DNA from 2 places in the Pantoea sp. UBA4549 genome. Region 1 is predicted to be linked to the other one. Evidence: riboswitches for the same ligand, from Rfam matches in the RefSeq annotation. Region 1 holds a riboswitch; the other holds the start of a gene.
The links. Region 1 has a riboswitch for fluoride ahead of B3041_RS02780 (DHHA2 domain-containing protein). Riboswitches for the same ligand answer to the same signal wherever they lie in the genome.
Positions count from the first base shown of each region.

Region 2: it holds a riboswitch for fluoride, as region 1 does, so the genes downstream of both, crcB (fluoride efflux transporter CrcB) here and B3041_RS02780 (DHHA2 domain-containing protein) in region 1, are expected to answer to the same signal.

Region 1 covers NZ_DGLH01000005.1:331,525-334,930, forward strand. The annotation lists gene B3041_RS02770 (TDT family transporter) at 1-910, shown strand, start outside; gene B3041_RS02775 (uracil-DNA glycosylase family protein) at 907-1,506, shown strand; fluoride riboswitch at 1,556-1,625, shown strand; gene B3041_RS02780 (DHHA2 domain-containing protein) at 1,704-2,612, shown strand; gene B3041_RS02785 (universal stress protein) at 2,609-3,034, shown strand; gene eno (phosphopyruvate hydratase) at 3,050-3,406, shown strand, end outside.
Region 2 covers NZ_DGLH01000012.1:24,146-27,551, reverse strand. The annotation lists gene B3041_RS11975 (alpha/beta hydrolase) at 1-103, shown strand, start outside; gene B3041_RS11970 (sugar phosphate isomerase/epimerase family protein) at 100-897, opposite strand; gene crcB (fluoride efflux transporter CrcB) at 954-1,331, opposite strand; fluoride riboswitch at 1,418-1,491, opposite strand; gene B3041_RS11960 (fumarylacetoacetate hydrolase family protein) at 1,548-2,384, opposite strand; gene mntP (manganese efflux pump MntP) at 2,742-3,314, opposite strand.

The DNA.
Region 1 (3,406 bases):
GTACTTCGGTGAGGCAAAGCGCATCTTTGGCCATTCAACGGTGTCCATGTTCTTCGGCACCATCCCGATGGGCATGGCCACCATCATCAACGGGCTGCTGGCGTTTGGCCTCCCCCGGTGGGGGGCTGACGTCATTCCCGTAGCGCACGCCCTGTGGTGGCTGGACGTGGCGATGTCGCTGCTGTGTGGCGTGTGTATTCCCTACATGATGTTTACCCGGCAGCAGCACAGCATTGACCAGATGACCGCCGTCTGGTTACTGCCGGTCGTGGCCGCCGAGGTTGCGGCAGTCAGTGGCGGCCTGCTGGCACCGCACATTGCCGACCCCCACGCGCAGCTCGGCATCATTATTACCAGCTACGTGCTGTGGGCGTACTCGGTGCCGGTGGCGCTGAGCATCCTCGCCATCCTGCTGCTGCGTATGGCGCTGCACAAGCTACCACACGAAAGCATGGCGGCCTCAAGCTGGCTGGCACTGGGGCCGATTGGTACCGGCTCGCTGGGGATGCTGGTCATCGGCGGAGATGCGCCCGGGGTGTTTGCCGCGGCGGGCATGCCGGAAATCGGTCATATCGCGCAGGGCGTGGGGTTCGTTGCCGGCATTCTCTTCTGGGGCTGCGGCCTGTGGTGGATGCTGCTGGCCACGCTGATAACCGTGCGATACTTCCGTGAAGGCATTCCGTTCAATCTGGGATGGTGGGGCTTTACCTTCCCGCTGGGCGTGTACACGGTCGCCACGCTGAAGCTGTCCACCCTCGTTGACCTGGCGTTCTTTAAAGGCTTCGGTGCGCTTCTTGTCGTCATGCTGGCCGCCATGTGGCTGCTGGTCGCGGTGAAGACGGTGCGCGGGGCATGGAGCGGGAAACTGTTTGTTTCCCCCTGTCTGGCAGGCCTGGACCGGAAGCCGTGAGTGAAACCTGCACGTCGCTGCTGGACCCGTTTTTACGCGAGGAACGCCTCGCGGCAGTCACCGCGCCGCACGTGGCCGCGCTGAATCGCTGGGTCAGCGGGCTGCGTCAGCACGGCGTGGAGCTGCCGTGGTTTGATCCGGCCGACGGCGGGACCGGGGCCGGACTGCTCGTCCTGCTGCAGTCGCCGGCGCGCAGCAGCCCGTCACCCCGGTTTGTGTCGCGGGATAACCCGGGGCCGGCCCAGCAGAACCTGGGGCGGTTTCTGGCGGAAGCCGGTATTGCGCGCCGGGACAGCGTGCTGTGGAATACGGTGCCCTGGGTCAGCGACGGGCCGCAGAAACGGCCCTCAGCGGCGGACATCCGCAGCGGCTGCGCCTGGCTTGAGGACGTGCTGGCGTATCTGCCCGCGCTGCGCGTGGTGGTGCTGGCCGGTGCCGTAGCGGCTCAGGCCCGCGGGACGGTCAGTCATCAGTGCCCCGGCGTCACGGTGCTGAAGATGCCTCACCCCAGTCCGCTTTCACTTTGCACAAGCCCGGCGGTGCCGGAAAACATCCGCCGGGTGCTCCGCGAAGCACGCGCTGCGCTGGCGGGCTGAGGGTGCCAGCAGAATAATACTGACAGGCTTTCCGTCTGGCTCTATACTCAGAGTACAGGGTGATGGCGTTCCACCTTTCCCAACCGCTCCGTTCCGGAGCTGATGACGCCTGATGTGACTCTTGATTTTCAGGAGGTGCGTCAGGCCGTCCTTACTTTCCTCCCGGCCTGCGTACTTCCCTTTACGGGGAGAGACCCTTGATACACGTTTTTGGCCACATCAATCCTGACAGCGACGCCATCTGCACGGCGGTCGTCACCGCTCACTGGCTGACCGGGCGCGGCATGGACGCCCGCGCATGGCGTCTCGGCGAGGCTAACCGGGAAACCCGCTTTATCTTTGACACCGCCGGTCTTACGCTGCCGCCGCTGCTCGCTATTCCGCTGCAGGATGAACGGGTGTGGCTGGTCGATTTCACCGAGCCGGCGCAGGGGCCTGACGACCTGCTCCGGAGCAACGTCGTGGGCATCACTGACCACCACCGGCTGGGCGGGCTGATAACGCAACTGCCGCCGGAGGTGCATATCCGCCCGGTTGGCAGCAGCGCCACGCTGCTCTGGCTGCTGATGGACGCTGAAGCGCGCCGCACGCTGCCCCCGACGCTCGCCGTGCTTCTGCTGGGCGCACTCCTGAGTGACACCGTGAATCTTCGCTCGCCGACCACCACCGAAGACGATATCCGTTCGGCGACCGAACTGGGCGTGCTGTCCGGCGTAAACCGCAGAGCCTTCGCCCGTGACCTCCTCACCGCCAAAACGGACGTCAGCGGCCTCAGCGCCCAGCAGCTGCTGGGCAGGGACCTCAAGGCCTTCGTCATTGCCGGCACCGACGTGCGCATTGCCCAGATTGAGGTCAGCTCACCGACACAGGTTGCCCCCGTGATGGACGACCTGCTCGCTGCCCTGGCGTATCTGGCGGACCAGTCGGGTGCCGGGCTGACGGTGCTGATGTTGACCGACATTCGCGCCGGGTTTTCAACGCTTTACTTCGCCGGGCGGGAGAGCGTTAACGCGGCCTCCTGCTCCGTACCGGGCATGCTCAGCCGCAAAAAACAGCTTCTGCCGTGGCTTGAGTCCCGCCTTAACCAGAACGGGAGTTCATTATGACCTGCTACACCCACGCACTGATACTTGTGAACGACAAAGACGACGGCACCCTCCTGCTGAAACGGGCGGTCGCGCTGGCGCAGCCGCTCGGCATGAAAATCACCCTGGCCCACATCAGCGACGACTACCGGGAAATGAACTACGTGTCCGACAGCCTGATGGACGACGTCGTGTCGGAAGAGGTGCTGAAAGCCAAAGCGTTTATGAGCGAGCTGGCGGCCTCCGTGCCTGAGGCGGTAGACACGCGGGAGCTGGTGACCATGCGCCGCTTTGAGGACGTGGAGAAGTGCATCAATGAGCTGGGCGTGGACCTCGTGCTTGCCGGGCACCGCAACCGCTTTATGGGAATGCTGACGTCCCGCTCGGCGGAATACATCAACCACCTCACGGTGGATGTGCTTATTACTCACCTGAATGACTAAACCGGGAGAAACGCTATGCACTTTACACTGGATAACGTGACCGCCCGGGAAATTCTTGACTCTCGCGGCAACCCCACCGTTGAAGTTGAGGCCCGGACCCCGGACGGGATGATGGCACGCGCCTCGGTGCCTTCCGGGGCCAGCACCGGGTCGCGCGAGGCCGCAGAGCGCCGCGACGGTGACGCACAACGTTTTGGCGGCAAAGGCGTGCTGGATGCCGTCAGGGCGGTTAATACGGAAATCTGCGAAGCCGTGCGCGGCCTGGACGTGCGCGAGCAGCGGCAGCTGGACAACATCATGCTGATGCTGGACGGCACGGAGAACAAGAGTCGCCTGGGTGCCAATGCCATTCTGGGCGTATCGCTGGCGGTG
Region 2 (3,406 bases), on a different contig from region 1:
CGTTAACGTGACGGCCGCGTTTGAGGCCACCACCGGCCACACCATCTCGCCGCAGGGCGCAAGAGAGGCGGTAACGTATATTGCGCAGTGCCTGCAGGATTAGCGCCAGCAGCGATTCAGGGCCTGCCAGGCACGCCGCGCGCTCTCTGTCGCCGGCTGCGCTTTCAGCTGGTCATTGAACACTTCAATGCCGACCGGACCGCAGTAACCGGCACGCTGCAGCCGGCTGACAAAGCTGGCCACATCGATAATGCCGTCGCCCGGCAGCAGCCGCTGATGACGCGCATAGTCACTCAGCGCCTGATTATTCTGCGGCGGCTGTTCAGCCATATCGCACAGCTGAACTTCATAAATGCGATCAACCGGGATGCCCTCAAGGTGTGAGGCGCCGCCACCCAGCGCACAGATATGAAACAGATCCACCACCAGCCCGACGTTGGGCAGGTCAAGACGCTGCAGGCGCTGCCAGGCGAGCGGCAGCGTATTATCCACGCTGCTCCACGCCATGGGTTCATACATGATACGCATATCATGGCGCGCCGCTTCCGCCGCCAGCCAGCGCAAATCATCATCAATACGTTCCGGGATACAGTCCTGCCGCGTGGTGGCAGGTGCCTGAATGGTGTCGCAGCCAATCGCGTGCGCTAACCGGATAAACTGCTGCAGCTCCTCGCGTTTTTGCCGGCGCTCATGGTCCGGGGCGCCGGTAAAATCGCGCAGCACCTGCAGATTAGTAAAACGGATGGCGGAGTGCGCTAAGTGCGCCGTCTCCATGTTTTCCACATCCTCGCGCCAGATCTCGGCCTGAGCAAAACCTGCATCCTGTGCCGCTTGCAGCTTTGCTGCAGGCTCGCCCTGCAGCAATACCAGATTAAGGAAGAGTGGATTACCCGGCATGGTTACGCTCCTTTGCAGTTGAATAAAATCCTCCCTGCCGGGCCACGGTCAGGCGCTCAGCCGAGCAGGTTAACCACTGCAAAGCCTGCAAAAGTCATCAGCAGCGACCCCACAACATGCACCATCACGCTCGACATTGCCCACAGGTATTTACCTGATTGTAGCAGGCTGACAATTTCTGCTGAAAAGGTAGAAAACGTGGTCAGGCCGCCACACAGTCCGGTAACGATCAGCAGTTTCCATGCCGGATCAAGCTGCGGGTAGCGCATAAACCACGCCAGGGCGGCACCGATGATAAACCCGCCCACCAGGTTGACGATCAGCGTGCCTGGTGGCAAATCAGGAAACAGTGCGTTAAAACGCAGCGAGATAAGCCAGCGCAGGGTGCAGCCAGCAGCTCCGCCAGCTATCACAGCACACAGCGACTTCAGCATAATTTGATCTCCGGAGTGAAGCGTGCGTAAAGGCAGCAGGAAAAGAAAAACGCCTGACCCGCCGCCCTGTCCGCACAGGAATAAGCGTATAGTCAGGCGTCATCAGCCGTCTGAAAACAGCGGCGGTTGGATCAGGTGGTACGCCATCACCCGTACTGAGATAATACGCTATCGCCGGTAAACGGTCACCCTTCAGACCGCTGTGCCGGGTGCCGGTCAGGCCACCCGATGACGCAGACGACCGATTTTTTCAATCTCCACTTCAATCTCATCGCCCGGGAACATAAACAGCGGTGGCGTACGCTTTTTGCCGACGCCGCCCGGCGAGCCGGTAATAATAACGTCTCCCGGAGAGAGCGGGCTAAAGGCAGAGATGTACTCAATAATCTTCGCCACCGGATGCACCATGCTGGCCGTGGTGTCATTCTGCACTTCACGCTGATTGAGCCAGGTTTTGATCGCCAGCTGCTGCGGATCGGGGATCTCATCAGCCGTGGTCATCCACGGGCCAAAACCGCCGGTCTGCTGCCAGTTTTTTCCGGCGGTAAACCAGGTAAACTGCATATCGCGAACCGTGGCATCCATAAAGCAGCTATAGCCCGCCACATACGACAGCGCGTCGCCCGCCGTTACCTGCGAGGCGGTTTTGCCGATAATAACGGCGAGTTCGCCCTCATAATCAAATTCTGCCGTGGTCGCGGGCTTCAGCAGCGGCTGCTCATGCGCCGCCAGGGAGTCAGCAAAACGAACAAACAGCATGGGCGCATCCAGCGTTTCCGCAAATTCTTTACGTTTGTCCGCATAGTTCATGCCGACGCAAAAAACTTTGCCGGGCTGCTCAATCACCGGCAGAAAACGAATGGCACTAAACGCATGATCCACTGGCTGATGCTGAAATGCGGCCAGATCGCTGATACCGCCGCGGGCCAGCAGGGTTTTCAGGTCGGGACAGGCAGCACCCAGGCGCAGTCCCAGATCGACAACACCCTCTTTCTGCACAATGCCATAGCTTTTGCGTGCACAATCAATGATATAAAAACTGCAAAGCTGCATAACCGCCTCGTTGTAATAAGAAATGGCGCGCAGCGTATCAAAAGCCAGCCGGAAATGCGGTATGACCTGCAAAGAAAGTGGTGAGGGTTTGTGTCAGTCTGTGCACGGGAAAGCACAAAGAGGGGGTGATAATCATCCTTCGATCCCTGAAGGCGATTATCGAGGGTAACTCTGGACGCTTAAGACAGCGCGCCCGGCGGTACGTGTTTGAACGTTGCGACATAGGCACGAAACACATAACGGAAAAAAGCTTTCATGACACACCTGACTCAAATATTGTTGAAAAATTACGCGCAAATTATAGCGGCAGCGCGTTTTTCATGCAATTTTATTTGAACCAGATCACAAAATTGCCGTTCAGCTCATCAATCCCAGGTGCTCAATCAGAATGGTGCTGCCGATACAGATCAGTACGACACCGCCCAGAACTTCTGCCCATTTTCCCAGAACCGGGCCGATAAAGCGCCCGACCAGCACACCGGTCGTCGCCATCAGCGTAGTGGCTGCACCGATGGTCAGCGCGGTAAACAGAATATTCACCTGCAGGAAAGCGAGACCCACGCCCACGGCCAGCGCATCGAGGCTGGTGGCAACCGCCGTCAGCGCCAGCACCATAAAACCGTGCTGCTGCGGCGCTTCGCAGGGCTCATCTGCTGTCTGCCGGAAACCTTCCATAATCATACGGCCGCCCAGTACGCTAAGCAGACCAAAGGCCACCCAGTGATCCCACGCCATAATGTAGTGACTGGCCGCCAGCCCGATAGCCCAGCCAATAAGCGGCGTCAGCATTTCGATTGCACCAAAAATCAGGCCAGTGCGTAAGGCTTCTTTTATTCCCGGACGGTGCAACGACGCACCTTTCCCCAGTGCAGCGGCAAAGGCGTCCATTGACATGCCAAAAGCCAGGATCAGGGTTGCAATGAATGTCATGGGTTTTTAGCCAGTTAACGAACAAATGCGGAAATCCTCCGCTTTGTTCGTGCTCATTATTCAGTCATGAAAAAGTGCGCGCAGTCTAACAT